Regions from separate parts of the Vibrio sp. 1078-1 genome, predicted to be linked through region 2. Evidence: predicted binding sites of a transcription regulator. Region 2 holds the regulator's gene; each other region holds the start of a gene.
The links. The regulator PurR, encoded in region 2, represses purine synthesis genes. The targets are predictions, from matches to a motif close to TNANGNAAACGTTTNCNTNA.
Positions count from the first base shown of each region.

Region 1: a site for PurR is predicted at 4,555-4,574, ahead of R7190_RS12980 (formate--tetrahydrofolate ligase). Genes of this name have one in related genera too.
Region 3: a site for PurR is predicted at 5,676-5,695, ahead of R7190_RS16970 (NCS2 family permease). Genes of this name have one in related genera too.
Region 4: a site for PurR is predicted at 6,715-6,734, ahead of R7190_RS10445 (uracil-xanthine permease family protein). Genes of this name have one in related genera too.

Region 1 is NZ_JAWOWM010000005.1:141,454-149,428, forward strand. It holds gene R7190_RS12955 (methyl-accepting chemotaxis protein) at 1-446, shown strand, start outside; gene R7190_RS12960 (HAD-IA family hydrolase) at 877-1,545, opposite strand; gene R7190_RS12965 (hypothetical protein) at 1,741-2,250, opposite strand; gene R7190_RS12970 (CreA family protein) at 2,396-2,866, shown strand; gene R7190_RS12975 (inosine/guanosine kinase) at 3,100-4,404, shown strand; gene R7190_RS12980 (formate--tetrahydrofolate ligase) at 4,639-6,387, shown strand; gene glgC (glucose-1-phosphate adenylyltransferase) at 6,924-7,975, shown strand, end outside.
Region 2 is NZ_JAWOWM010000002.1:132,436-140,410, forward strand. It holds gene R7190_RS04525 (TVP38/TMEM64 family protein) at 1-86, opposite strand, end outside; gene R7190_RS04530 (TfoX/Sxy family DNA transformation protein) at 201-791, opposite strand; cyclic di-GMP riboswitch class I at 908-997, opposite strand; gene purR (HTH-type transcriptional repressor PurR) at 1,285-2,289, opposite strand; gene torD (molecular chaperone TorD) at 2,757-3,404, opposite strand; gene torR (two-component system response regulator TorR) at 3,671-4,381, shown strand; gene elyC (envelope biogenesis factor ElyC) at 4,453-5,238, opposite strand; gene cmoM (tRNA uridine 5-oxyacetic acid(34) methyltransferase CmoM) at 5,353-6,144, shown strand; gene mukF (chromosome partition protein MukF) at 6,147-7,484, shown strand; gene mukE (chromosome partition protein MukE) at 7,465-7,975, shown strand, end outside.
Region 3 is NZ_JAWOWM010000009.1:123,189-131,163, reverse strand. It holds gene R7190_RS16995 (glutamate-5-semialdehyde dehydrogenase) at 1-514, opposite strand, end outside; gene proB (glutamate 5-kinase) at 532-1,671, opposite strand; gene crl (sigma factor-binding protein Crl) at 1,793-2,182, opposite strand; gene frsA (esterase FrsA) at 2,298-3,545, opposite strand; gene tet(34) (oxytetracycline resistance phosphoribosyltransferase domain-containing protein Tet(34)) at 3,637-4,101, opposite strand; gene R7190_RS16970 (NCS2 family permease) at 4,365-5,654, opposite strand; gene R7190_RS16965 (aminoacyl-histidine dipeptidase) at 6,679-7,975, shown strand, end outside.
Region 4 is NZ_JAWOWM010000004.1:123,721-131,695, forward strand. It holds gene R7190_RS10420 (ATP-dependent zinc protease) at 1-1,732, shown strand, start outside; gene greB (transcription elongation factor GreB) at 1,850-2,341, shown strand; gene R7190_RS10430 (DUF1090 domain-containing protein) at 2,447-2,842, shown strand; gene ompR (two-component system response regulator OmpR) at 2,972-3,691, shown strand; gene envZ (two-component system sensor histidine kinase EnvZ) at 3,794-5,086, shown strand; gene R7190_RS10445 (uracil-xanthine permease family protein) at 5,159-6,547, opposite strand; gene recG (ATP-dependent DNA helicase RecG) at 6,775-7,975, opposite strand, start outside.

The sequences.
Region 1 (7,975 bases), on a different contig from region 2:
AAGCAGCCCGTGCTGGTGAACAAGGTCGTGGATTTGCAGTGGTTGCCGATGAAGTACGTACATTAGCAAGCAGAACTCAACAGGCAACAGTAGAGATCCAAGCCATGATTGAGAAGCTTCAAATTGAGAGCCAGAACATTGCTTCAATCACCAACCGAACCGTTCAGCAAGCTCAAACCAGCAGCCAGCTTATTGATGAAATCGGCCATGATGTTACCTCTATTGCCGAGTCAGCACGCTCATTAATGGACATGAGCATTCAGATTTCCACATCTGCTGAAGAACAAAGCGCAGTTGCTAACGATATTGCATCGGAACTTTCAGAAATTCGTAGTCAATCAAGCACAATCAGAGAAGTGGCGGAGCAATCTACCGCTGGCGTCGCTAATCTCACGCAAGCCTCCGTTTCTCTTGGTGAGATATTACAACGCTACCGCACCGCATAACGTTGTGGAACTTATGATCAACAAGGGCTCCTTAAGGAGCCCTTTTCTTTAAACCGTGTTCAACTATTACCTTCGATATTTTCTACGACATCCAAGTGGATATTTGAAGTGAATCTCAAGTTCTCGCTGTACCGGATGAAATAATGTTCTTAAACAAAGCGTTCCGCTATGCTTGATCTTGCCAATTCCAATTTGCTGCTGGAAAACAATATGAATAATTACAAAGACACAAAAGACATAGAGAACCTGAATTGCCCACTCTGCCAAGGAGATGAATATCTCATTTCATCGGATGGCGAGAAATTCACATGCGCTGCTTGCGGATTTCATACAAAAAACTTCTCATCTATCCAATGTCTACATCAAACGCCTTACCTACAGTCTAAACTTAAGCACATCCACAGCTTAAGTCCGGTTTGCCATTAGTAGGTCAAACAGAGCAGCCACACAGCTGCTCTTTTAATTCATCTAAATGATGGATGCGAATTACACGCTCGTCATCAACACGATTGATAGCTTCACCATTAAATAACTGTACCGTTTTGATACCGGCGTTTAATCCCGCCTCAACTCCTTTAGGCGTGTCATCAATATAAAGACAGTCACTTGGTAAAAAGCCCATGCTCATAGCACTGTACATGATTAAATCGGGCTCAGGCTTCCAACTATTCGCATCGAATGCTGAGAACACTTTGCCTCGGAAAGCATCGAGTAAACCGGTTAACTCCAAAGCGTATTCAATTTTATCTTTAGGTCCATTAGACGCCACACAATATTCGATATTATGCGAATCTAAAAACTGAATTAATCGTTTTGCGCCATCCATCGGCTGTAAGTGACGCACAAAAAGGGACTGGACTTCTTCTCGGTATTGCGGCTCTAAAACATCAATTGGAACTTTGATATCTTTCAATTCTTTAGTATCTAAAAGGATGTCAGCAAGCTTTCCTCCTTTAAAGTGAGAAACGCACTCTTCCATCGTTAACTCAGCCCCATGCTGGTTAAATACATTGACGAGCGCTTGGCAACACAGTCTTTCGCTGTCGACCAACGTACCATCACAGTCAAATATCACGCACTTAATATTGGTAATTGCCATAGCCATCTCCAGACGTCTTAAAGGCTTAAGCCCAAGCTGATTTTAAGAATGTTTGGATTAATCTTATTTGAGTTTGGGATTGTTGAAACGACGAGCTTGGCATTTCATGGAAATAGAAGGGAGCAATTACAGTTTTTCTAAGCAAGATCACCCAACGTCATCTTGCTTTACTTTTTATGCACATTGATGTGTAAGTTAGTCTTCGATAACCACTGAGTCTAACAGTTTTTGCTCGGTGCTTAGTCTTTTAGCCAGATCAGCCACAAACGAGCTTTTGTATTTTGATTCAGAAACAGCAACATCAGAGATGAGTGTATTTCCTTCGAGATGGCTAACAATAGCAGCACCAATTGGGACTCCTGATTTAAAACCAACATATAATTCAAAATCTGGCGTGAGGATAATCTGTGTCAGATATTCAATGATCATATCTTTATCATACTGCTGTTCCCAGCGCTGAGATTGCAAGATAGAGAACATAATGGTCAGTCGATGAAAATCGACCAGAAAAATATCGTCGGGGTTAAATTCAGAGTCACTTTCCAGTAGTGTGTCTTTGTCGACTACTTGATACGTTGCTTTTTCTAGCGTTTTGAAATAGACATCGCGCCCTTTCAAACTCTCTGGTGTCGGAAATTCAACTTCGACCAGATCATACAGCCATGTATTTTTACGCTCGATACTGGCTAACTGTTGTTCATTCATCTTGATACCTTCGTTTAGAGCAGTACATTAGCATGAAGCCCGCAACAAACCTAGCGCACATAGACCTTTCCGTGGCTAAATTTTGTTTTAGGTGCAAACCTCTGATAGATTTCATCAATATCTTTCCTAGTTAAGGACAAAAATAATGAAAAAGATGCTGTTAAGTGCATTGCTTGCTACTACTCTAGTTGGTTGTTCAGATAACGATGTTGCTGACGTGGGGCTCGGTTGGTTTACTTTGAAAGACATCAAAGTCGGTGAGTTGAAAGACGAGGTGGTAACAGGTGTCACATGTCACATCGCCTCTATCGAAGCGGATTTCAGCTTAGCAGATCCAAGTGATAGCTCAATATCATGTCGTCAGACTGGCGAAATCACACCGGAAATGATTGCAAAAATAGATAAGAGTAAGTCCGGTGAAATTGTATTTAAGAAGTCAAAAAGCATTTTCTTCAAAACAATGAAGGTTCGCCGTATTTATGATGCCGATAACCAAACCTTACTCTACTTGTCTTATACAACAAAAGAGACCGATGGTAGTTTTAAGCATAGCCTTTCGACAGTCCCACTTTGGGGTACCAAGGCTTACGTTGAGCCAACTGAAGTGAAAAAGTAACGCGGGTAAATTTAGTTAGCGCGGAGCAGGCTCTTTCCGGGCGCTGCTGAGCAACAAGTTTAAAAAACAACCCATTGCAATACGACAAGCGCCATAAATTGCAGCTGCTTTGGTTGCTATTTACTCAGCTCGCTGATTTTTTCAGCGAGCAGACTTCTTTGTAATAAATCACCACGATTTTCATTTTTTTGTGATACAATCCCGCCTCTTTTTTTTCTCACTCAAGAACAAGCATGAAGTTTCCTGGTCAGCGTAAATCTAAACACTACTTCCCAACTCACGCTCGAGATCCATTAGTAAACCAAATCCGACAGGCACCTAAGCTATATCGCCCAACTATTGTTGGTGTCGGTCAAACCATTGTAGATATCGAAGCACGTGTAGATGACGCGTTTTTAGAGAAATACAACCTGAGTAAAGGACATTCGCTCGTTCTTGAAGAAAGCAAAGCAGATGCACTTTACGAAGAACTGGTTGAGCAAGGCCTGATCACACACCAATACCCAGGTGACACGATTGGCAATACTCTTCACAACTACTCGGTTTTAGCCGATAGCAAATCCGTTTTGCTCGGTGTGATGTCTAAGAACATTCAAGTCGGTTCTTTTGCTTACCGCTACCTTTGCCGTACGTCTTCACGCATGAACCTTAACCATTTACAAACGGTAGATGGCCCTATTGGTCGCTGCTACACCCTAATTTCTCAAGACGGTGAGCGTACATTTGCTATCAACGAAGGTCATATGAATCAACTACTTCCGGAAAGCATTCCTGAAGAGATCTTTGAGAAAGCATCAGCCCTGGTTGTTTCTTCTTACCTAATGCGTGGTAAAGAAGAAGATCCAATGCCTAAAGCGGTACAAAGAGCGATCGACTTTGCTAAGAAGCACGATGTCCCTGTTGTACTTACGCTAGGGACAAAGTACGTTATCGAAGGTAACGCACAGTGGTGGCAAGAATACATTCGCGAAAACATTTCTGTTGTCGCTATGAATGAAGAAGAAGGTGCGGCGCTAACAGGTGAAACAGAGCCGCTAGCTGCTGCTGATAAAGCACTTGAGTGGGTTGATCTCGTACTTTGTACAGCAGGACCAAATGGTCTGTACATGGCTGGTTACACCGACGAGAAAGTAAAACGAGAAACCACACACGACATCCTTGAAAGCTCCCTCGAAGCCTTTAACCAGTACGAGTTTAGTCGTGCGATGCGTAAAGAAGACTGTCAAAACCCAATGAAGGTCTACTCTCACATCGGCCCTTACCTTGGTGGACCACTAGAGATTAAGAACACTAACGGTGCAGGTGATGCAGCCCTTTCAGCCTTACTGCATGACATGGCAGCAAACTCTTTTCACCAAAAAGAAGTGCCTAACTCAGAAAAGCACGAAGTACGATGCTTAACCTACTCCTCACTTTCTCAGATTTGTAAATACGCAAACCGAGTAAGCTATGAAGTGTTGACGCAGCACTCTCCTCGCCTATCGCGAGCGCTTCCTGAACGAGAAGATAGCTTAGAAGAGACTTATTGGGATCGTTAAAACGACAACTTTAAAGCTAAAAATATATCAAGGTCACCATTTGGTGGCCTTTTTGTTTTTATCTAGCACTATAACGAGTAGATTTCGTTAGTATGTCGCACAATACGAAGCAGTAAACTCTTTACAAGCCTAACCGAAACAGTACCATCACCAAGCAGACCTTTGCCTCACAATAATACTCGTTATAACTCAGGTAGTTTTTCAACGCTACCTGTGCCACTTTGGGGATTCTCCATGCAGTCAGATATCGAAATTTGCCGAAACACACCACTTTCTTCTATTGATGTTATCGCGGAAAAAGTAGGACTATTGCCCGAAGAGTATGACACTCACGGGAAGCACAAAGCCAAAGTCCACCCAAAATGTTTGGAACGACTCAAAGCAAATGATGACGGTAAACTTGTACTCGTCACTGCGATCACGCCGACTCCTCTTGGCGAAGGAAAAACCGTTACGACGATAGGACTGGCGCAAGGTTTAGCAAAGCTTAATCAATCTGTTATTGCATGTATAAGGCAACCTTCGATGGGACCCGTCTTCGGTATTAAAGGTGGCGCAGCGGGCGGTGGTTATTCTCAAGTAGCTCCAATGGAAGAGTTAAACTTACACCTTACTGGTGACATTCACGCAGTGACAGCGGCGCACAACCTTGCTTCAGCCGCTCTTGACGCTCGCTTGTTCCATGAGCAACGCGAGGGTTATGATGCCTTTGAATCACGCACCGGGTTAAGAGCACTTAAAATCGACACGGCAAGTATTACTTGGAAACGAGTGATGGACCATAATGATCGTGCACTACGTAAAGTCAAAATTGGCCTCAATGATGCAGGAAAAACCATCAATGGTTTCGAGCGTGACGAAGGGTTCGATATTTCAGCGGCTTCCGAGTTGATGGCTATCATTGCACTAGCCAAAGATTTAAAAGATTTACGTCAACGTATTGGGAAAATTGTCGTAGCGTACGATTTGAACGGAAACCCCGTCACTACGGAAGATCTACAAGTTGCAGGAGCAATGGCAGTAACACTAAAAGAGGCGATTGCACCAACACTGATGCAAACTCTAGAAGGTGTTCCTACGTTGATCCATGCAGGTCCATTTGCAAACATCGCCCATGGAAATTCATCCATTATCGCGGACGATATTGCGCTAAAACTGTCAGGTTACACGGTAACTGAAGCCGGTTTTGGTTCGGATATGGGATTTGAGAAAGCGTGTAACATTAAAGCTGCTGCCGCCAACAAAGCCCCGGACTGTGTAGTGATCGTAGCAACATTACGCGGCCTCAAAGCGAATTCTGGACACTACGATTTACGCCCAGGTATGGCTATTCCAGATTCCATTTTTAATCCGGACCAAGCAGCATTGGAGGCTGGGTTTGAAAATTTAAAATGGCACATAAATAACGTTCATAAATACGGTTTACCTGCTGTCGTTGCCATTAACCAGTTTCCACAAGATTGTGTGAAAGAGCTTAAAGCTCTTGAAGAGCTGATTCACCAATTTAATCCCGAAGTTAAAGTAGCCATCAGCACCGCTTTTTCGCAAGGCGGACAAGGCGCAACGGAACTAGCTCAACATGTTATTGATGCGTGTACCACGCCTGTAGAGTTTTGTCCGTTATACAACAAAGAGCAATCATTACTCGAAAAGCTCATGGCAGTATGTGAAGCGGGCTATGGAGCAACCAATATAGAAATGACTCCTATCGCGACTGAACAGCTCAAACATTTTGAGCAATTAGGCTTTAACAACTTAGCGGTTTGCATCGCGAAGACACCACTATCGATAACCACAGACTCCGCAGTCAAAGGCGCACCAACTGGTTTTACCGTCCCAATCCGCGAGCTGCGCTTGTGTGCGGGCGCAGGATTCGTTTACGCATTATCTGGTACCGTGATGACGATGCCAGGCTTACCTGATAAACCCGCATTTATGAATTTAGATCTTGATGATGAAGGAAATATCATCGGTCTCTCTTAGTACAGTGATAACGTATCGCTATCAGTGAAGTGAGCATATTCATTAAGTGAGTGGTCTACTTACCTACCCACTCACTCTCAACAACTGTGAAAAGAGTTGTCTCAGGCCTTCTACTCTTGAATTGTTGATACAAAGCTCTCCTGCCTTACATCAACGCGCCTGTTTTAGACCTTTAGAGTTAAGACGCTAACCCTAAGCCTTGTTTAGCCATAGTTATTAAGATAGAAAACCCTATTTATCTTCTTGTTTTGTCGCCACTTTACATTGTAAATCCATACTTGTTGACTTCTCCTTTCTACAATTTTGCGCCAATTTGATGCACGGGCTATTTAGCGCTTCACTAATATGGTGCAGTTGTCTTACAGTGAAATTTTAACCTCCTTGATTTTTAAGGAGATATTCTATGGCTCGATTCTTGTAGTAGACTTTTCACTAATAAGCACATTAGCACATGCTTTTCAAAACCTCTGCGTTGCATACCACCTCCTTCAGGTTAGCACCGTTTTGATGCATGTCAGAAAGGGAAAGGGAATACTATGGAAGACGCACTTGCCGTAATTTTAGCAGGAGGGATGGGGTCTAGACTCAGCCCACTCACCGATGACAGAACCAAGCCAGCCGTACCTTTTGGCGGAAAATATAGAATTATAGATTTCACACTAACCAATTGTTTACATTCGGGTTTACGCAAGATCCTTGTTTTAACCCAATATAAATCTCATTCACTTCAAAAACACTTACGAGACGGCTGGTCGATATTCAATCCAGAGCTAGGCGAGTACATCACTGCTGTTCCACCACAAATGCGCAAAGGTGGTGCATGGTATGAAGGAACCGCCGATGCGATTTATCACAACATGTGGTTGCTATCGCGAAATGATGCAAAGTATGTGGTTGTGTTATCCGGCGATCATATCTATCGAATGGACTACGCCGCAATGCTTGAAGAGCATAAAGAGAAAGGTGCTAAGCTCACCGTTGCCTGTATGGATGTTCCCGTAGAGGATGCTTCAGCATTCGGTGTAATGGGCACCGCAGAAAACGGGCTCGTTACTTCGTTTATAGAGAAACCTGAAACCCCACCAACTCTTCCTGGAAGCGCGACCAGAAGCCTTGTTTCTATGGGAATATATATCTTTGATATGGATGTTTTGAAAGAAGCGCTTGAAGAAGACTCAAAACTCGATTCATCAAGCCATGACTTCGGAAAAGACATCATACCTAAGCTGATTGATACGGAATCCGTTTACGCTTATCAATTCTGTGGCAGTAAAGGGCGCGTCGATAAAGATTGCTATTGGCGCGACGTGGGTACCATTGACTCCTTCTATGAAGCGAATATGGATCTACTAGAACCTGTGCCGCCAATGAACCTTTATCAGTCCAATTGGGCGATTCGTACTTACGAGCCGCAGTTTCCACCAGCTCGTACTGTATCGTCGGCCACGGGTAATGAAGGTATTTTTATTAACTCCATCATTGCTACCGGTGTCATCAATTCCGGCGGCTCAGTACAACACTCCATTATTTCTTCTAATGTACGCATTCAAGATAGTGCAACGGTAGTCGATTCTATCATTTTTGATGA
Region 2 (7,975 bases):
TCTAAGGTTAAATACTGGCCAAAGTTAATACCTAAAAAGACGATAGCCGCTAGTAGGATGAGACCTAATATCAGTTTCTTATTCATAATTTTGATTCCAATTTGGGATATATGTAATAAGACAGTAGGAAAACCGAAAAAATTTCACAAAAAAACCGCAGATTAGACTGCGGTTTTACAAGATAGTTTTTAGGCCGACTTTTATTGGAGGCCGTTCATCAACTCATCTCGGCGAGCTTGAGGTACCACACTCCAATGAGTGCCGTTGATAGCACCTTCTAGTGCCCATAGCAACTCAATGTTGACGGTTGCAGAGTGCGTATCTCTTATCGCTTTATAGGCGTTAAGCGCACCTTCCTCTTCAAGCTTCTCTACGGATTCGATGCCGGCTTTTTTTAGCATGCGCTCGGTAGCCAGTCGTAAGTTAGGCAAATCTTTCAAACGGTTAGGTTTTGTACTTGCTTGCTGTTCTTTCTCAAGCTTTGCCTTTTTCAATGATTGATTCGCTACTTCGATTAAGCGTTCGCTTGATTCCCATAAATCGCTGGAAATAGCGTAGTACTTTGTAACGACTGGAAAGCCACGTTTTTTATAAACGTAAGGCTTTAGCCCTTGTTTCTCGAAGTCAGATGAAGTTTTTTGGTCTGCTCTGATATGAAGCTGATTGTTTACCACTAGTGCAAACATTGTTTCATCAGCGAATAGTCCGAAGCCACCAAACATTGAGCGCGACTTGATATTACCAAGTGCCTCAAATAGCTTCATAGAGTCTTTGAGTATCGGTTTATCCATGTTTTGTTATCTCGGTGTAATTAATATTACGCCACCAAAAGTCAGGTCCGAGAGAGTAGCAAACATGCGTAAAAACAATGTCATTACAGAGTAAAGTCATTGCTTACACACTTGCCATCGGTAACCCCGCTACCTTCCATATCGTAATATGGTTCAGGCCGGAGGCTTTGCGTCCCACTCTTTCGAATGGTTTGCCCTGTGCGTGACACAATGAGCATACTTCTTATATTGAATTAACATCACGGTTTAGCGTTAAAAGTGTGATATCGGTTCAATAAAAATGATAGATTGAATGCTCTATTTTGCATATGGAAAGGTGCAAATTGGCCTTTGAAAAGGAGTTCTTAATATATATTACATTTATATAAAACAGGGAGTTAACGTTAGTCAATTGTTATTAGAGTGGTGTGAAGTATTAGAGAATGCTTAATTTTTCCAAAAAAATAAGCGCCCCTGTAGAGCGCTTATTTAACACGGTTAAATACAGTAAAATTTAGTTCATTTTTTTCACAGTATTTCGAATTACAAGCTCAGGTTGCATTTCGAAAATTCGTTTTTCGTGTTCTTTATCTTTGATACGCTCAAGTAGAATTTCGAATGCATTTTTACCAACACGACGTTTAGGTTGGTGGATAGTCGTTAGCGGTGGAGAGAAGTATTCTGCAAGCTCGATGTTGTCGTAGCCGATCACTGAAATATCTTCAGGAATTTTGATCCCGTTTTGTTGCAAGCGGCTCATTAGGCCTAGAGCCATTGTGTCGTTAAAACAGAATACCGCCGTCGGGCGCTTGTCCATTGCGGTAATTTTATCTGCAACTAATACGGCCGTATCACATTCAAAGTTACCTTCAAGGATCCAGTCTTCATTTACAGCTAGGTTCGCTTCGCTCATTGCGCGACGGAAACCTGCAATGCGCTCTTGGCAAGCAAGCTTTTCAAAATGACCGCTTAGACAAGCGATATCCGTATGACCATTGTCAATCAGATGTTTGGTCGCAATGTAGCCACCTTCTTCTGAGTTATCCATGATTTTGTCTGCTTGCGAGCTCTCTGGGCCCCAATCCATGACCACTTTAGGAATGTCCGCATGACGGTCAAGCATCTCTTTTAGTTCTTCGGTTAAGTCAGAACACATCACTAGGATGCCATCAACGCGCTTTTCAGCCAGCATACGAATGTAATCGCGTTGTTTTTCGTAAATCCCGCCTGTGTTACATAAAATCAGAGTATAGCCTTGGCGGTAACAGTAGCTCTCAACGCCATCAATCACTTCTGAGAAAAATAGGTTAGTTGATTGAGTTACTAACATGCCAATCGTACGAGTTGAGTTGCATTTTAGGCTGCGTGCAACGGCACTTGGCGCGTAATTCAGCTCGTCAACGGCTTTCATTACTTTTTCTTGCGTTGCTTCTGCAACGAAACGCGTTTTATTGATAACGTGCGAAACTGTCGTAGTGGAAACGCCGGCTAAGCGAGCAACGTCTTTTATCGTGGCCATAAATGGTGTCCTGTATCGAGCTACTGAAATATGTCGTATTGGATGTACCTGATGCTCTAATGGTTTCACACCTAGCAATATAAAATTGGCGCTAAGTGTCTCGGCAGCGGTTGATCCAAGTGCGACAAAAGGGTGCGTAGCAGCATCGGTCGATGAATTTTATCTTTTTTCTATCTGATGAGAAATTGCCATCAACCTGTTAAGAAAACACAAAAACCGCTATATTTCAGCGGTTTACATATAAATCATATTTAATCGTTTGCGCTCACATTTTAGCCCTATGTGGACTGACTAGCAATGTTTTCAGCACGAGATTTGTGTATTTGAAGTCACATTTTGACTGCTAAATAACCAAGCGTCTTTGCGCTAAGTTAAGGCAAACGAATATTATACCCAAGTTACTTACAATTGGTCACTTTCGGCATACAGGAAGCCCGATAGGCAGGCTCCCTAAAAATAGGCGGCAATTATTCACCAAGAAGGTAGGCGCTGTCTAGTTTACAAAATGCAACTAATAGTTTCGCGACACTCGAGTAAAATCCAAATTCGTCGAATTGTTTACATTTGTCTGAAAACTGAGGTAACCAAGACATCAATTGTTGCTGGATAAAGTCGTTTTGTTTAACGAAGGCTTCTTCCATGTGTTTTTCTTGTTCAAGCTCGTTTGAGCGGATAATCATGTTCCCGAGAAAGTCGAGCTCAACGGCTAAGTGATCCGCAGGTTCCTTTAGGTTTTCGTCTACTTGAACGCCAAATTCAGCCATCAACTTTTCCATTTCCTCAGCTGGCTTGTCATTCAGTAAACCTGATTCACCAATGTACATGGATGCGTAAGGAAGAGCGCCGTATTTTTCTGTCTTCAAAAACAGTTCACAAAAGTCAGCTGCAAGCTCTAGTTGTGCATCTTCACGATCTTGTAACCGATTCAATGCATCAACTAGGCTATCAACAGCTGGTTTCAGCGACTCATTTTCACCTAAACCTGCGAGAAAACTGCGAATTTCAACACTGTGATAGGCTTCCAATTCTTTCTCTGTTAGTTCTTTTGCGAACAAGCTCGAAAACCACCAGTAAATTTCAGCGCGTTTTTCATTAAAAGCTTTCACTTCTTGCATTTTGGGCTCCTGAATGATGCTTCAAGTCATGCATCACAAAGTCAATTAGGGATATCCCCTAAGTGTAATCAATTAAAATGAATAGCAGTAACTATAATTGTTATGTTTTATGGTCAAAAATGACCGTTTATTAATAGCAATGGGCAAGCTTGTTTTGAATCAATAAAAACGCTAAATCTTGCGTTTTAATGTATCTATGACTAGAAATGTTACTAGTTATGAATAGAATACGTCTTGGATAATAAGAAGACAGAAAAGTGGTGTAAATGAGCTATCACGTATTAGTCGTAGAAGATGATGTTGTAACTCGTAGTAAGCTTGCGGGATATTTCCAAAATGAGGGCTACCAAGTCAGCGAAGCAGAGAGTGGCGCGGAAATGCGTGAAGTTTTGCAAGCGGGCGATGTAGACCTGATCATGCTGGATATTAACTTGCCTGGTGAAGACGGCCTGATGCTTACTCGTGAGTTACGTAGCCAATCGGATATTGGTATCATATTAGTAACAGGACGCACGGATAGCATTGATAAAATCGTAGGCCTAGAAATGGGTGCTGACGATTATGTGACAAAACCTTTTGAACTGAGAGAGCTGTTAGTTCGCGTTAAAAACTTGCTGTGGCGTATTTCAGCAGCGCGTAGTGGCAGCTCGAAAGCGAATGAAACCAGTGAAGAGCACATTGTGCGCTTTGGGGAGTGGACATTCGACATTCAACGTCGCGCACTTAGCCGCAACGGTGAGCCAGTAAAACTAACTAAAGCAGAGTATGAACTTTTGGTGGCATTATCGTCTTACCCTAACCAGGTGTTAAGTCGTGAGCGTATTTTGAACATGATCAGCCATCGAGTGGATGCGCCGAATGACCGCACCATTGATGTTCTTATTCGACGTATGCGCGCAAAAATGGAGTTCGATCCTAAGAACCCACAGATTTTTGTAACGGTGCACGGCGAAGGCTATATGTTTGCTGGTGACTAGTTTGAACATAACTCAATCGTAAAAAGAAAAGGAGAGCTTCGGCTCTCCTTTTTTGTGGCTTCAAGATAATACTAGTTTGCTTCAACCATTGGTGTTTGGCCGACAGTATCACGCAACCTTTGCCAAATACTGCCCAAGTACTCATGCCAATAAAGCTCTGTTTGTTCTAAGTAACGCGCTTTAGGTGAGTATTTATCCCAAGGTTGACTTATCTCGCTAATAGCTAAGAAGTTGGTCGGGGCTGGGATTGGTTTAATGCCTGCTGCGTTGAACTCATACAATGCACGGCTCATGTGACTCGCAGAAGTGACTAACACAATCTCCTTTTGTTGGACGAATGCAGCCGCTTGACGCGCCTCTTCCCACGTATCTTTCGCATCTTCTAATAAAATGATATCGGATTTCGCGACTCCCAACGCAAGGGCAACGTTCGCCATCATTCGCGCGTGGCTAATTTCAGATCCGCCAGCATAGCCGGATAAGATTAATTTCGCGCCTGGATACATTCTTAAAATACGAATGCCCTCAGTTAAGCGCATTAATGCTGCACGGCTTAACTGCGAGGTGGGTGGAATTTCGTCATCGATAACATGACCATTCCCTAAAACCATCACGTAGTCGATGGTGCCAGAAACTGGCAAAAAGGCTTTATGCTCTCGTTCTAACGGCATAAGAAGCTTGGTTGAAACAGGTTGGAAGGCAACAAGAAAAATGCCAACAAAAGAGAATAGAACAACGAAGCAGCCAGTTTTACGTTTTGTAGTAAAACTAATGAGAGCAAGACCCAACAAGCCTATCAGCAGCAATGCCGGAAGGGGCATAAGCATGGCTGACACTACTTTTTTCAGCTCAAACATACATAAATAGTCCGAAAAAACATCAATTGATAATAAAAATGAGGGTATCCCTCTTTATTCCTGCTTTCCTTGTGCCAGAATAGCGGCACAATCCGTTATGATAACTCAGCAGAAGTGACAGAAGACCGCAATTTCGACGATATCGCCCACAAATTTGCAAAAAATATTTACGGCTCCGATAAAGGGGAGATCCGCCAAATCATTGTGTGGGAAGATTTTCTACAGATTCTAAGTGAATTAGATGCTGACCAGCAACCCCTAGAAGTGTTGGACGCTGGTGGTGGTTTGGCACAAATGTCGCAAAAGCTTGCTAAGCTCGGACATCGAATCGCTTTATGTGATCTATCTTCGGAAATGCTGCAGTTGGCTAAGCAGGATATTGAAAAAAACGGTTTGCTTGAGCAGTATCGCCTGATTCATTCGCCTGTCCAATCCATCGGTGAACATATGGATGGACGGGTCGATCTGGTTATGTTCCACGCTGTGATGGAGTGGCTGGTTGATCCTAAGGCCGCACTTGAAACAGTTCTAGAACAAGTAAAACCGGGAGGTATCGCATCAGTCATGTTCTACAACCACCACGGTTTAGTCTATAAAAACGTGGTTTGTGGCAACATTCCTCATATATTAGACGGCATGCCTCACCGAAAAAGATTTAAACTACAGCCGCAAAAAGGCTTAAAACCTGAAGAAGTCTACCAGTGGATAGAAAATTCAGGTTTTAATATTTGTGGCAAATCTGGTATTCGCTCATTTAGTGATTACATAGGCAATATGGAATACATGGGTGATTACGAGTTTGAAGATGTGTTGGCGCTAGAAAAACAACTTTGTCGACAAGAGCCATACCTCTCATTAGGCCGCTACATTCATGTGTGGGCTAAAAAGAACGATAAACAGGAATAACAATGAGTGAGATGACTCTCAATGCTGCAGAGCAACCAATCGATGAGCTGGTTGGCTGGGTTAAGCAGCACGATTTCTCGTTGAACCTGACCACAGAGCGATTGGCATTTTTGATAGCCATTGCCGTACTGAGTAATGAAAGGTTCGATGAAGAACTGGGTGAAGGTGAACTGCATGATGCATTTGCCATCGTCACTCGACTATTTGATGAGACCGGCGAAGCCTCCGCTTTTCGTGCGAACAATGCGATCAACGAGATGGTTAAGCAGCGTCTTATGAGCCGTTTTGTCAGTGAGATTACTGACGGAGCGAGCATTTACCGCTTGTCGCCATTAGCGATAGGAATAACCGACTACTACGTGCGTCACCGTGAGTTCTCAAAACTGCGTCTATCTATCCAGCTATCCATGGTAGCGGATGAAATGGCGAAAGCAATTGAGGCAGCACAAAAAGGTGGCACACCGGGTCACTGGAAGAAAAACGTATACGGTGTTTTAAAATATTCTGTAGGCGAAATCTTCGATCAAATTGATCTCAACCAACGTGTTATGGATGAGCAGCAACAGTCAGTGAAACAACAGATTGCTGACCTGCTTAACAAAGACTGGCGTGAAGCGATCAACAACTGTGAAGCACTTCTGTCAGAAACATCAAGCACGTTGCGTGAACTTCAAGATACGCTGCAAGCCGCCAGTGATGAACTGCAAACTCAGATCCTCGATATTCAAGAAATTGTTTACGGTGACCCTGAGCTGGAGTTTATCGAAGAAGCCTTGTTTGGTCTGCAAATGAAACTAGACCGAATCACAAGCTGGGGCCAGCAAGCGATCGACCTTTGGATTGGTTATGACCGACACGTGCATAAGTTTATTCGTACTGCAATCGATATGGATAAGAACCGTGCGTTTAGCTCGCGTCTGCGTCAATCCGTCAAAGATTACTTCGATGCGCCTTGGTATCTGACTTATGCAGATGCGGAGAGGCTTTCTGACCTTCGTGATGAGGCCCTAGTACTGCGTGATGACGAGGTAACGGGTCAAGTTCCGATGGAAGTAGAATACGAAGAGTTTCAACAAGTCAATGATGAGCTGTCTGAACGAATTGGTGACATGCTAAAAGCGCATAAAGATCAAGGCACACCAATCGACTTGAGTGTGGTACTGCGAGATTACCTTGCACAGCACCCTTACACTCATCATTTTGATTTAGCTCGCATTATCGTCGATCAAGCTGTACGTCTAGGGTATTCAGAATCGGATTACCAAGCGATTCAACCAGACTGGAAAGCAATCAACGAATTTGGGGCAAAGGTACAAGCGAATGTCATCGACCGATACTAATGAATACATGTCAGAGAATCTGGCAAAAGCAATTTCTAACCCTCTGTTCCCAGCGCTAGACAGCATGCTTCGAGCAGGGCGTCATATCTCAAGTGAAGATCTAGACAATCACGCGTTGTTGTCGGATTTCGAACTTGAGCTTTCTTCTTTCTACCAACGCTACAACACCGAATTGGTGAAAGCGCCAGAAGGTTTCTTCTACCTTCGTCCTCGTTCAACGTCTCTGATTGGCCGTAGTGTTCTTTCTGAACTGGATATGCTGGTGGGGAAGGTACTGTGTTTCCTTTACCTAAGCCCAGAGCGTCTTGCGCACGAAGGCATCTTTACTAACCAAGAGCTGTACGACGAACTGCTTGCTCTAGCAGACGAAAACAAGCTGATGAAGCTAGTGACGAACCGTGCGACTGGTTCTGACCTTGATAAAGAAAAGCTGTTTGAAAAAGTACGTACGTCACTTCGTCGTTTGCGTCGCCTAGGCATGATCATCAACA
Region 3 (7,975 bases), on a different contig from region 2:
CGGCTGGAAGGTTCGCCTTTGCGAGCGCAGACTGAATAACCTTCACTAATTCCATATTCGAGAAAAAGGTCTCTTTGCCACCACGTAAAATGCTTGCGTTGCCGGTTTTCAAGCACAACGCTGCGATATCAATGGTTACGTTTGGACGCGCTTCATAAATTACGCCCACGACACCAAGCGGCACGCGACGACGAGACAGTGACATCCCATTTTCCAGTACCTTACTGTCTATTTCGCTGCCTACAGGATCGTTCAAGCTAATGACGTTGCGAACATCATTCGCAATTGCAGTCAATCGTTCTTCATTAAGCAAAAGGCGATCGAGCAGCGCATCGGTTAAACCCGCTTCACGGCCAAGTTCGATGTCTTTAGCGTTTGCCGCCAAAATAGCAGCAGAGTTTGCTTCTAGCTCATCAGCAATGATGGCTAATGCTTGGTTTTTTTGCGCAGTTGACGCTGTCGCTAATTCGAAAGCTGCATCTTTAGCAGCTTTACCCATATTCGTTAAATCCACTTTGCTTCCCTCTAATTCTATTCCTGAATGACGACCAAATCATCGCGGTGAATCACCTCAGAGCCATAATCATGACCCAAAATAGAGATGATATCTTTACTGTGCTTACCCGTAATTTTAGTTAGGTCATCACTTGAGTAGGCGCTGATGCCACGAGCCACCAACTTACCGTGAGCGTTTGTTACACGCGCCACTTCGCCTCGTGCGAAGTCACCACTAACTTTGATGACCCCTTTAGCAAGTAGGCTACTGCCCTTGCCGACCACAGCATTGACTGCACCATCATCAATAATGATGTCGCCCGATGCCGCAGGTCCCGCTAGAATCCAGCGTTTACGGTTCTCTAAGGCTTCAGCGCAAGGTAGGAAGCGCGTGCCCTGAGGTTCAGCACTTAAAGAGTCAAAGATAACATTCGGCGCACTACCAGCAGCAATAATAACCTCTATACCTGCGCGGCGAGCGATGTCTGCGGCTTGCAGCTTCGTTGCCATACCACCAGTACCCAATGTTGTACCGCTTCCACCTGCGATTTTACGCAGCGTATCGTCGATGGTTTTTACTTCCTTGATAAGCTCTGCGTTCGGATCTCTACGAGGGTCAGCAGTAAACAGACCTTTTTGGTCCGTTAAAAGCAAGAGCTTATCTGCACCACATAAAATGCCTACCAAAGCGGAAAGGTTGTCGTTATCGCCAACTTTAATCTCGCTAGTCGCAACGGCATCATTTTCGTTTACGATAGGAACAATATCGTTCGCAACGAGCGCATTAATAGTGTCACGCGCGTTAAGGAATCGCTCACGATCTTCTAAATCGGCACGGGTTAGTAGCATTTGGCCGATCTTGATACCATAAATACCAAACAAAGACTCCCATGTTTGAATCAAGCGACTCTGCCCCACCGCGGCAAGTAACTGCTTACTCGCCATCTCGTTGGGCAATGCGGGGTAACCAAGATGCTCACGGCCTGCTGCAATCGCACCAGACGAAACCATTACGATTGAATGGCCTTGTTTTTTAAGCTCAGCACACTGGCGTGCTAACTCAACCATGTGTGCACGGTCGAGTGCCAGAGTGCCGCCTGTCAGCACACTTGTACCCAGTTTCACAACGACAGTTTGTGGTTGTGAAACAACTGCATTTTGTTGATTCGTTGTCATGATGTCTTCTGAAGTGAAAAACAAATAAAGAGAGGATGTTTTAACAATCAAATAGGGAATTAACAAGAGAAAAGGTGCGTTTTCGCACCTTTTTGTTTGGTATTAAATGAAAACAACCAAATTAAGCGAAATCGAAAGACTCCGTGTGATATTCGACTTCTAATTTGAAGTGTTCTTCTAAAGTATCAACCAGCTTTTGATGGAATGTGCTCTGCGTGAGATACACTTCCTCTACCACTTTTTTGGGAAGGGCTTCAGATACCCATTGCCCTTCTTTGTTGTACTTGCCAATATGATATTTAGCAGTAAAGCCTCCCTTGATGGATTCCAAATCCATCCACCAGCCCCAAAATTCACGCTTCTCAGGCGATTTTTTGTCGTCTACACATACAGATAAACAATCAAAATAATAGCGCCCTTCTTGCGATTGTGGTTCGCGCAGGTAAGGCCCTATCGCCTTCAACTTTGACATCAAGCGAAAGTGAGTCGGGCCCTGAGTCGTCTCTGACATATGAATCTCCGTTTTCATAGTTAAAAGTAAACACCCAAGAATGATTATTATTTTTAATTATCATGAGCTTATTTTTTGCTCAGATATATCACTCTTAACTAATTTAGGAGAATTGTCACCCTAATAATTCATCTTCTAGCCACTTTATGGCTAAATCGAGGGATTGCTCATATCCTTTTGTAATTGTTTTGGAACTGATTTTTTTCGCTCTACCATACTGGCTAAATAGAGCAACAAGTTGATTATCACTGTGTGGCGACACTGGATCGCCCTCAAGACTCAAAGCCAAAATAGGCACTTTGGTTTTTCGACTGCTCAGGAAGCCCTGAACCTTCAATGACCACGCCATCATCTGACCAGCCATGCTATTAATATCAACCGCATTTTTCCCCAAACGGGAAGCCAAAAGATCTAGGTACATCTTCGGCATTTTTTGTAACTTCTGAGGGGAAGTAAAAATATCATGTACGGGTGCGCCTAGAGCGACACAAGCTTTGATCTTTTCTTGCTCGACAAAAGAGAGTCTGATCATGGCATTACCACCAAAACGAAACCCAACTAACCCCACTTTGTGATGATCAACCCAAGGTAGCGAGTAAAGCTCATTCAATACCGCTTGATGTAGGCAACTTGAATTCTCGGTCAAGGGCCAATGAGAGCTATGCCCAACTGAAGGCATGTCCACGGTTAACATCGCAATATCTCGCGGTGCAAGACGATTACGGAACAAACGCCACATGTCGGTTTGTAGAGTATCCAAACCAGCGCTCACCATGACCACAGGCAACTGTTTATCCGTTCTTGGTAAATGGAGGTTCGCGATGATTTTGCGATTTTGGTAAGGCACTTCAATTTGCTTGATGGTGTACTTAGTTTTTTCTGCGCCGTCAGAATACGCTTTGTTTGCCAGAACTTGAGCTTGCGATGCCAAGTTGTCATTTTTTAAATGTGGGTAGCCTGCAATACTAAAACACAAAGAAGCAGTGAAGAGTTCATCCGCTGCCTCTTCTCCTTGCATTTCATTTGCTCGCTTCTGATGATCCATACCAAGCTTGATCCACTCAAATGTCCAGTTACCACCGTGATAACCCATTACAGTGTCTAACCAATCATCATTGGTTCGCGAGTGAGAAGATGAAGCAATTTTGGACAGTACGCCTTCCATTTCGATCGGAGACAATCCTTGCCAAGCCCATTGCAAGCGACGCAAATGACGATACCAAGCACGATCACCCTGCGCTTCTCGTTCATCAAGTATTTTTTTACTGGTCGGCATGTACTGGGTAAGCGCGGAGGTTTCTTTTGCTTGCTTATGTTTCACGAACAAAGTTTCGGAAAGATTTTTACTGACGTCTTCAGACATAGGAAGAACCCTAGGCTATTAGCATGATTTAATATCATAATAAAAAAAATGCCCCTATAAAGGGGCATTTCTCAATATTCTTTAACCGCGCTTATTTTTGCTTGCGGTTTACTGGCTCAGCATACTGGATTGACATATCCCAAGGCTGCTCAATCCAAGTGTCTTGAGCAATATCTACAACGTAATCATCCAGCAGCTCTTTGCCTGATGGTTTCGCACACACAGCGATCATTTTCGCTTTTGGATACATCTCACGTAGTTTGCGCGCTGTATCACCACTGTCTACTAGGTCTTCAACGATTAGGTAACCTTCGCCATCACCTTCAGGTGCTTTTAGTACCGTCATATCGCGCTGATGATCATGGTCGTAGCTTGAAATACAGATTGTATCAACGTAACGAATACCCAGTTCACGAGCCAAAATAGCGCCAGGAACCAAACCGCCGCGGCTTACCGCCCAAATTCCTTTCCATTGCTCAGCTGGCATTTGTTTTTCAGCCAGTTCACGGCAGTAAGTCTGCATTGCATCCCAAGTGATAATGAATTTTTTACTCATTGTAATAACCTAATAATTTGAAAATATGCATCCTCAAAATCTAGCGAAGTCACTCAAAAGCGGAATGCTCACTAACTTCTCCAAAATGTTTGGAGACGAGGATGTCAAGCTGCGCAAACGATTATTCTACCGAAACACACCGCTAATACCAACGGTGATATCAAAATTCTCTGCCTATTCCGCAGAAAAACCGTCTTCTGTGAACAACGTAAAAAAGAAAAAGCCAGCGTGAATAAATCCACACTGGCTTTTTGCTCGAGAAATTAACCGACGAGGTATTTAACGATGAAGATGGCTGACATCACCCATACACTCATCGACACTTCACGGCCCTTGCCGCTGAATAATTTGATCGCCGCGTATGCGATAAAGCCTAACGTGATACCTTCTGCAATCGAGAATGTTAGCGGCATAACTAAACAAGTCACAACAACTGGGGACGCTTCAGTTAGGTCACGCCAATCAATGCTTACTAGCCCAGACAGCATCAAGATCGCCACATAGAATAGCGCACCTGACGTTGCATAAGCAGGGATCATACCCGCAAGTGGTGAGAACAATAGAGCAAGTAGGAAGAGTACACCAACAACCACGGCTGTTAGACCAGTACGCCCACCCGCAGCCACACCAGAAACGCTTTCAATATAAGATGTCGTGTTAGAGGTACCAAGTAATGCACCTACTGACGTTGCTGTTGAGTCTGCAAGTAACGCTTTGTTTAAACGAGGGATGTTGCCATTCTCATCAGTTAGACCTGCTTTTTGAGAAACGCCAACGAGCGTACCTGCGGTGTCAAATAAATCGACAAATAGGAAAGCAAATACGACGGAAATCATGCCTACTTCAAACAAACCAGAGAAATCCAGTTGCATGAAAGTTGGCGCAATGCTTGGTGGCGTTGACATAATACCGCCCCACTGCACATCACCAAATAGAAGACCGAGCGCTGTAACGCCAAGAATGGCGATCATCACCGCACCTTTCACACCACGGTGAACCAGTGCAATCGTAAGAAAGAAGCCAATCGCGGCCAATACAGATGGCAATGATGTGATCTCTCCCATAGAAACTAATGTCGCTGGGTTATCAACGACGATACCTGCATTTTTTAATGCGATAAACGCTAAGAAAAGACCAATACCAGCTGAAATACCTGTTCGTAGAGAATGCGGGATCGAGTTAATAATCCACTCACGGATCTTAAATACGCTTAAAAGAATGAACAGAAGGCCAGAAACAAATACAGCCGCTAACGCAACTTGCCACGTATAACCCATTCCCAATACAACAGAGTAAGTGAAAAATGCGTTCAGGCCCATTCCTGGTGCCTGTGCGATTGGGTAATTCGCAACAAATCCCATAATAAAACAGCCGATTGCGGCAGCAAGACAAGTCGCGACAAAAATGGCACCACGGTCCATACCGGTATCCGACAGGATCGCTGGGTTTACAAAAATAATGTAAGCCATAGTTAGGAAGGTCGTAACACCTGCAATGATCTCAGTACGCACATTTGTGCCATTTTCACTGAGTTTAAAAAGCCTCTCGAGCATGATCGAATCCTGTAAAGGTAAAAAAGTAAACGGTTGCGTAATCGATTGGCAGGAATTATAAAGTTATCAAATAGCAAATTCTAGATAGAATCTTCACTCTAATGCGTTTTTTTTCTTTGGATATGAAACACATTCTCTAACCTATCAAAGTAGGCAAAGGAATATATTCTTACAAAACAATAGGTAACCTAGATAACACAGTTCCCTAAAAGAGAATAAAAACTGAGCAATGTACTAAACTTTCAGATGAAAAAGACCCATTTTTAACATGGTATCTAACAGATTTGATGGAAAAGTCGATAAAACCGAAGAATGGGGAATAGAAGAAGGCTTTGATCGCAATAAGTGAGTCAGGAAGAGAAAATAGAGATAAAAAAACGCCACCCAATTTGGGTGGCGGTGAATCATGTCAGCACTATCACTGAAAAAAAATTCCAATTTATAGGGGTGAACAAACTGTTCGAGTCACATGCGTTGACTTCACTTAGTAGCCAAAGCTTGTTGGGTATACAAAGTTACCGGTGTAAACAGACTTGCTATTCCAGAACATTGTACTTGGTAAACCTTTCATAACTATCACCTTTTAAATCAATTAAACATTCGTTGATTTCTCGGTTCCTTGGAGGCGATAAAACGGACTCATCCTTTGAGCATTTCATTCTTCTCTCAGAAGCTGGTTACAAATATACCACCAAGAAATTTAATTACAAGCATTTTAGTGATTGGAATCACAAAAAATACATAAATTGACCTTTATCAAAGTTTATATGTAATTAAATTACAATTTTATGAATTAAAAAATAAAGCCACTTTCAGAATGTATGATAGAGAACACATAGTGCTTGTTATTGTATTCACAAACTGTGACAGTTCTGAGAGAAATCCTTGTGATCGCGACTACTCGTACTCCTTATCTGGTGGTATGCTAACGGCAATTTGAAGGCCAAATCGTCTAGCATTTAATGCTACCTTGACAACATTTTTACGGTATATATTTGGCAAAGCACATCAAAAGGAGTCCTCCGTGTCTGAGTTCCATTCTGAGATCAGTACCTTATCACCTGCTCCACTTTGGCAGTTTTTCGATAAGATTTGTTCTATCCCTCATCCATCGAAACATGAAGAAGCATTAGCACAGTACATTATCAACTGGGCAACAGAGCAAGGCTTTGACGTTCGCCGTGATCCAACCGGTAACGTGTTCATCAAAAAGCCCGCGACACCAGGAATGGAAAATAAGAAGGCTGTTGTACTTCAAGCACACATCGACATGGTGCCGCAGAAAAACGAAGACACTGAACACGACTTCACCAAAGATCCAATCCAACCTTACATCGATGGCGAATGGGTAACTGCGAAAGGCACGACGCTTGGTGCAGATAACGGTATTGGTATGGCTTCTTGCCTTGCTGTATTGGCATCTAAAGATATTAAGCACGGTCCACTCGAAGTTCTGCTGACGATTGATGAAGAAGCAGGCATGACTGGCGCATTTGGCCTTGAAGCTGGTTGGTTAGAGGGTGAGATTCTTCTAAATACAGACTCTGAGCAAGAAGGCGAAGTCTACATGGGTTGTGCAGGTGGCGTTGATGGCACCATGACTTTCGATATTTCTCGAGAATCAACGCCTGCAGGTTTTGTAACACGCCAACTGACGCTGAAAGGCCTAAAAGGTGGTCACTCAGGTTGTGACATTCACACAGGTCGCGGTAATGCCAACAAATTACTTGGTCGTTTCCTTGCCGGTCATGCTCAAGAGCTTGATTTACGTTTAGTCGAATTCCGTGGCGGTAGCTTACGTAATGCAATCCCTCGCGAAGCGTTTGTTACTGTCGCGCTTCCTGTCGAAAACCAAGACAAGCTTGCTGAGCTGTTCAACCACTACACTGAGCTGCTTAAAACTGAATTGGGTAAAATCGAAACAGGTATCGTAACCTTTAATGAAGTGATCACGACTGACGCGCAAGTATTTTCAATCGCCGATCAGCAACGATTCATTGCGGCACTTAACGCTTGTCCAAACGGCGTAATCCGTATGAGTGATGAGGTGGAAGGCGTTGTTGAAACTTCTCTAAACGTTGGTGTGATCAGCACAGAAGAAAATAAAGTCACCGTGCTTTGCTTGATTCGTTCTCTCATTGACTCTGGCCGTAGCCAAGTGGAAAGCATGCTGCGCTCGATTACTGAGCTAGCAGGCGCACAAATTCAGTTCTCAGGCGCTTACCCTGGCTGGAAGCCAGATGCAGATTCCGAGATCATGGCAATTTTCCGTGATATGTATGAAGGCATTTACGGTCATAAGCCGAACATCATGGTCATCC
Region 4 (7,975 bases), on a different contig from region 2:
CTACAGTGACATTCCGGAACTAAAAGCGGTGCCATTTATTGGCAAGATTGATACTGGTGCAGATACGACATCGATGCATGCGGAGAATATCCATGTCAGTAGCTCACACCCAGATTACCAAGATTTGAAAGATAACGAGTTACTTTGGGCGATTGTCGATGACTTAGGTGGTACGAAGGCAAAGTGGGACGCCGACAGCTTTAAGCCATATCAAGTAAAGGTTAGCTTTACGGTTCCTCACCCTTATACAGGGAAGGAAATACAGATTACCGATGATCTGGAAAGAGTGAGCGCGATTCGCAGTCGAACAAGCAAAAAGCCCATCCTACGCCCGACAATAAAAATGCCGATGACAATCGCTGGTCACACCGTTGATACGGAAGTGAACCTGACCAAGCGTACGCAATTCTCTTCTCCTATCTTGATTGGTAAAACTTATCTCGATGATAACGCATGGGTCTTCGCTGGTTACGATTATCTTCAAGAACAGCCAAGCGCAAAAATGATTGGCAAAAAAGAGACGGTTGAAGTCGAAGGTGTGCCATATAAGATCAGCATTTCAACTTCTAGCCGTTATACCAACGTCCATGCACTGGACATCAAGGTAGACAAAAAGCATAACGAAGTCTCTTTTATGTTAGAGGGCGAGAATGGCAAGCGTCATCCAATGACATTACCCTTGGTACGAATGCTGAAAACGACCAAAAGCGAGCGTCCTTTAGTCTATTTACCCGTCAAAGTCGGCGAAAACGAAACTCAACGTTGGTTGGTGTATCTGCGTGATCGCAGTAAGTTCAGTTCGCAAATTCGCTTAGGTCGGGACGTCGCGAGTCAGCACTTTGTTATTGATACGGACAGAGAAAATCTATTGGGTGGCGTAGAAAAAACGTTCAAAAGCGCACTCAAATCAAAACCTCTTGTCGTTTCACCAGAAGAACAGGTCACCATTGATGGTTATACCGTCCCTGCTTACCCCACTTTTACTGTGAAAACGCCATTACTGCGTGTAAATGGGTTTGAAGTAACAGAAAAAGGTAAGGATGAATCCGTCACGTTTTATTTAATGAACGATGAGGGGAAAGAAGAAAAAATCACCAAACCAGTGTTGAAAAAGCTCAAGGTTGGCAGCGCGGTTCGCCCTGTTGTCGAAGGAGACTTTCTTCTCGGTAGAAAAGACACATCAATGAAGTTTGCGCTCGATGTGCTTGATGAGGGTGACACTCAACCCTTTTTCGTCTTTGGTCATGACATAGCCAAGGGTGGTGTGTTGCTGAACACTCGCGCAGACCATCTACTAGATGCAAGGCCACTTTTCAAAGCTGGCCATATCGAAGTGGCTGAAGTTGAGGGGATGTCTTTCCCTGTGAAGTTAGACACGGGTGCAGATGTAAGCTCAATCAATGCTAAGAACATCAAGCAGTTTAAGAAAGACGGCAAAGACATGGTGAGCTTTACCTATGAGAACGATCTTGGCATGAAACAGGCGTTTACCAAGCCTGTTGTTGATGTCATGCGTATTAAAGCTAAGAAAGGCGAGAAAGCGAACGTACGCCCTGTGGTTGAAATGCATGTTAAGCTTGGCGAATTAGAGAAGAAGATCCGAGTCAACTTACAGGACCGAGGTCGCTTCCATTACAGCATGATTTTAGGTAAAAACTTCCTAAAACATGGCGCGGTTGTTTCGAGTGATACGAATTACATCGTGACGCAAAAACCGGATTACGAAAAGTAACACTCTGGCCGCCTTATCACCTTGATACCCAAAGCCTGAACAACATTGGATCTTTGGGTATATCATCTCCTTAATGCTGCCAAAGAGCAGCATTTTTTAGTTGAGATAGGAGTTAATTTGAAAACTAAGCTGATTACACGAGAAGGTTACAACAAACTCAAACAAGAGCATGATTACCTTTGGAATGAAAAGCGCCCGGAAATCACCAAGATCGTCACTTGGGCGGCGAGCCTGGGCGATCGCTCAGAAAATGCGGATTACACCTTCAATAAACGTTTACTCCGTCAGATCGACCGTCGTGTCCGCTTCCTTCGTAAATTCCTGCCAGAAGTCACGATCGTTGACTATTCTCCACAACAAGAAGGCAAAGTCTTTTTTGGTGCATGGGTGGAAATAGAAAATGAGGCAGGAGAAGTGAAAAAGTTTCGTATTGTCGGGCCTGAAGAGATTTATGGCGATGCGAAAGACTACATCTCTATCGATTCACCTATGGCGCGAGCGATGTTGAAAAAACAAGTGGATGAAGAGTTCACGGTACGCACCCCAGAAGGTGAAAAAGAGTGGTTCATCAACTCAATTGAATATATTCAACCGGCCTCGGAAGACTGAGGCTTTATCACCGATTCAAGTCTCATGAAGTTCACTAGGAGTGACTTGGGTCTCAACGTCAGAATATTTGGTATAAAGGCATGGTGCCTTTCTCGGAGAAGTAAAATGAACAAAGCAGTCATGTGTAGTGCTGCACTAACAATAGGTTTCTCACTTTCAGTTTTTGCTCAAGATGAAGTGAAAGGCTGTGACGCTAAAGAGTTAGCGGTAGAGCAGCAGCTCGAGTATGCAAAAGCGCAAGGTAATGAACATCGAATTAAAGGCTTGGAGCAAGCACTTTCCGCTATCCAGAATGAATGCTCGGAAGGTGAGCTGCGCCAAGAGCTGCAAACAGAAGTGGAAGAAAAGACTAAAGAAGTTGAGGAGCGAGAGGAAGAATTAGTCGAAGCTCAGCATTCAGGGAAAGCAGACAAAATTGAGAAAAAACGTCACAAGCTGGCTGAGGCACAGCAAGAGCTGCTTGAGGCCAAACGTGAACTGGAATGGAATTATGGTCAATAGTAGGTGCTGAAAATACCTGCTAGAGAGAGAATAAAGCGCTTAAGATAAAAAGAGTAACAATTTGCTTGAGCACGTTAGGAAAAACAGTGATACATTTTCGACAATAGACGCTTCTGAAAGGATGTTTCAATGCAAGAAAATCATAAAATTTTAGTGGTTGATGACGATGCTCGTTTACGTGCTCTATTGGAGCGTTACCTTTCTGAGCAAGGTTTTCAGGTACGAAGTGTCGCCAATGGCGAACAGATGGATCGCCTACTAACGCGCGAAAACTTTCACTTAATGGTGCTGGACCTAATGTTGCCAGGTGAAGACGGTTTGTCAATTTGTCGTCGTCTACGCCACGCGAACAATATGTTGCCAATCTTAATGCTCACCGCGAAAGGTGATGAAGTGGACCGCATCGTAGGTCTTGAGGTAGGGGCGGATGATTATTTGCCAAAACCGTTTAACCCACGCGAATTGTTGGCTCGCATCAAGGCAGTATTACGCCGCCAAACTGTAGAGTTGCCGGGTGCACCAAGCACGGAAGAAAAAGTGGTGGAGTTCGGGGAGTTCCGACTCAATCTAGGCACTCGCGAGATGTTCCGCGGTGACGAGGCAATGCCACTCACCTCTGGAGAGTTTGCTGTCCTAAAGGCGCTCGTGATGAATGCGCGTGAGCCAATGTCACGAGATAAATTGATGAACATGGCGCGTGGCCGTGAATATTCTGCAATGGAACGCTCTATTGACGTACAAATCTCACGCTTACGTCGCATGTTAGAAGACGATCCGAGCAAGCCGCGCTACATTCAAACCGTGTGGGGCCTAGGTTATGTTTTCGTCCCAGACGGCAAAGAGGTGTAATCTCTTCACTCCATAGCCAGCACTTGGCTATAGCAACTTCAGCCTTCATTACCTTCCCTTTGAAGGCTGAAATTTCGCGATTAGGACCACTAGGAACGTTCCATGCGCATCCGAAGTTCACTGACACAATCTATTCTGCTGTTCATCTCTTTGCTTCTCGCGAGCCAAGTTTTCTCTTACTACGCCGTTTTTAACTACGCGTTGATGCCGAGTTTGCAGCAGTTCAATAAAATTCTCGCCCATGAGCTCAATTTGGTGCTTGATGATGAAGGACCTTTAAAGTCTGATGCACCGTTAAGGCGTCAATTGTTAGAAAGATTAGGGGTGACGGTTCATAGTCTCGATAGCGATAAGGCGATTGAATTTCATCACGCAATGTCGATTGATTTGATGTCTGAAGAAATGAGCCAAGAGCTGGGTTCGCCCACAGAAGTGCGCTTATTGCTTGGCGATGAAAGTTACATTTTGTGGATGCACATCGAAAAGTTGCCGAACTCCATCATTCGTATTCCGTTATCTGAGCTGCAAGAAGAAGATTTTGCCCCGCTGTTTCGTAACAGCTTGATTATGGCGCTGCTGATCATTGCAGGTGGTTGGTTGTTTATTCGTTTGCAAAACCGTCCACTTTTGGCTTTAGAGAGAGCCGCGAAAGACGTCGGTCGAGGTGAGATCCCGCCCCCCTTAGCAGAGAAAGGCGCATCGGAGATTCGCTCTGTAACTCGAGCCTTTAATCAAATGTCGAAAGGTATTCAAGAGCTAGAAGAAGACCGAGCCTTATTAATGGCAGGGATTAGCCATGACTTACGAACACCTCTGACGCGTATTCGCCTAGCGACAGAAATGATGTCTCCTGAGGACAGCTATCTTGCGGAGGGGATCATTAGCGATACGGAAGAATGTAATGAGATCATCAGTCAGTTTATGGATTATCTCAAACCGGTGAACCAAGAATCGTTTGAAGCGGTTGATATCAGTACGATTGCCAGTGACGTTGCCAGTTCTGAAGGTGGCTATGAGGTTGAAATTGAAACAGATCTTAATCTTAACTTGCCACCAGCCAAAGGAAGCGCAATTGCGATTAAGCGGGCGATCAGTAATTTAGTTGTGAATGCGCTACGTTATGGTAATGGCTGGGTCAAAGTCAGCACTGGTGTGACAGCAGATAAGCAGCTAGTGTGGATTTCAGTAGAGGACAACGGACCGGGTATCGAGCATTCTCAAATCGCGAGGTTATTTGAACCCTTTACGCGTGGTGACACCGCTCGCGGTAGTGAAGGCACTGGGCTAGGGTTGGCGATTGTGAAGCGTATAATCAGCCAGCATTCAGGCTCTGTGGTGATACGTAATCGCAGTGAAGGCGGTTTAATCGCTCAAATCAGTTTTCCTACCAAGTAAGTCGATGGCCTGCACCCTTTAAAACAAAAAGCCCAACCTAAATAGGTTGGGCTTTTCTTATTCTCAATAATCTTAAGACTCTTTCGCTTCCTGAGGAAGTTCATCTTCGTCTTCCAGTTTCTCTGGCAGAAGTAGATTTAAAATGATCGCTGTGATGCCACCTGCTGCAACACCAGTTGAGAAAATACTCTTAATAAATTCTGGCATAAATTGCAGGATCTCTGGTTTTTGTGCGATACCAAGTCCCATTGAGAAGGATAAGGCCATGATCAGAATTGCGCGGCGATCGAGCTCAACACGAGAGATAATACGCACACCAGCGGCAGCAATCGTACCAAACATGACAATCGTTGCGCCGCCAAGTACTGGCTCAGGAATCAGCTGAACAAAGCTAGCGACGCCAGGAAACAAGCCAAGAATCACTAACATGCCAGAAATAAAGTAACCCACGTAGCGGCTCGCGACTCCTGTTAGCATGATGATGCCGTTATTCTGGCTAAACGTTGAGTTCGGGAAGCTGTTGAAAACGGCTGCGATTGCAGAGTTTAAGCCGTCTGCTAACACACCGCCCTTAATGCGTTTCATGTACACTGGGCCTTTTACTGGCTCACCAGACACTTCAGATGTTGCGGTAATATCACCGATGGCTTCTAGTGCGGTAATAAAGAAAATCAGTACCAGCGGAATGAACAGAGACCAGTCAAACGATAAGCCATATTGCATTGGTACGGGCAGTGCTACGATCTCGGTTGCGCCTAGCTGAGAAGTATCTACCATCCCCATAAAATACGCCATGATGTAGCCCACTAGCATCGCAATCACGATTGAAGCCACACGGATGTATGGGTTTTTCGAGCGGTTTAAAATCACAATTAATCCAAGTACCGTCCCAGCCAGAGCAAGTTTGTCTAAGCTGCCGAAGGTTCCTTCATTTAATGCTGCGTAGCCACCGCCCATTGATACTAAGCCGACTTGAATCAGTGTGAGACCGATAAGAGTGACGACGATGCCTGAAACAAGCGGAGTGATGATTCGGCGGGCATGCTCCAACACGCGAGATAGAAAAATTTCTGCAAATGATGCGACTAAAATCGTACCAAAAATGGCAGCCATCATGGTACTGATGTCTGCTCCACCGGCTTTCAGCGATAGGCCTGCACCAATAATAGGACCTAAAAAGTTAAAGCTGGTGCCTTGAACAGAGAGCAAACCAGAGCCAATTGGGCCAACGGTGCGAATTTGAATAAACGAAGACACGCCTGACGCAAACAAAGACATGCTGATGATGGTATTCGTTTGGTCTGCTGGTACACCCAAAGACTGACAGATGATCAGTGACGGAGTGATAACCGCGACGAACATCGCCAATAAGTGCTGAAGTGCGGCAAAAATGGTTTGAGGCAAAGGTGGTCGATCGTTGAGTTGATAGACCAGTTCCGAAGATCGGTTTGAAGTTGTCATTGTTTGTCTCGCTAGTCGCAATATTTCCCTAGTTCTCGCTGAATGGGAGAGCAGGGTGGAGTTGACGTCGTTACCTGTGATTGCTGTTAATCAGAGTCAACTCAGGTTGGTGGAGTGTGATCTAACACACTTAAAAATTTGTGCGCGATTATAGAGAGATTTTCTCAAAAAGCAAACGTTTGCTTTTGGCTTATTAAAAAACGAGCCATTTGGCTCGCTTTCAATCATTACGCTTTGGAGTAAATATCCCGCTCACCCAACCAGCGATCGATAATCGCTGTTGCGTTAGACGGGTAATTGTCATGAATATGACGCGCAATGCGCTGAACTTCGGGAATCAGGCGTTGATCTCGAACTAAGTCTGCGATTTTGAAATCAGCAAGACCTGTCTGCTTTGTACCCAATAGTTCTCCAGGGCCACGAATTTCTAGGTCTTTCTGCGCAATGACGAAGCCATCGTTACTTTCACGTAGTACTCCGAGACGTTTTTGCGCGGTTTTTGACAGCGGAGAGTGGTACAGCAGCACACAATGGCTAGCAACGGAACCTCGGCCCACGCGACCTCTTAACTGGTGTAATTGTGCCAAACCAAGACGTTCAGGGTTTTCTATGATCATCAAGCTAGAGTTTGGCACATCCACACCAACTTCAATCACTGTCGTTGCGACCAGCAAATGCAGTTTATTGTCTTTGAAATCTTGCATCACCGCTTGTTTCTCTGCCGGCTTCATTCGTCCGTGTACTAGACCAATTTTTACGTCCGGTAGCTTACGTTGAAGCTCTTCAGCGGTATCTGCCGCGGCTTGCGCTTCTAATACTTCCGACTCATCAATCAGAGTACACACCCAATATGCCTGCTTGCCTTCGTTTAAGCAGGCATTTCGGACACGCTCGACGATGTCGTCACGTTTGGTATCTGGAATGGCAACGGTTTGAATCGGCGTTCGACCCGGTGGTAGCTCGTCAATCACGGAAGTTTCCAGATCGGCGTAAGCGGTCATAGCTAAGGTGCGAGGAATAGGCGTCGCCGTCATGATCAACTGATGTGGGTAGGCGCCTTGTTTTGCGCCTTTTTCACGCAATTCTAATCGCTGATGGACACCGAAGCGGTGCTGTTCATCAATGATGACCAAAGCAAGGTGATGAAATTCAACGTGCTCTTGGAATAGCGCGTGAGTACCCACTACCATTTGTGCTTCACCACTGGCAATACGAGCCAGCTCGGCTTCCTTTGCCTTACCTTTGAGTTTACCCGCTAACCAACCGACTTGAATGCCCATGGTTTCAAACCAGTTTGCGAAGTTGATAGCGTGTTGCTCGGCCAATAGTTCGGTTGGCGCCATGAGTGCCACCTGATGGCCATGCTCAATGGCTCTAACAGCGGCCAAAGCGGCAACCAACGTTTTCCCCGAACCAACATCGCCTTGC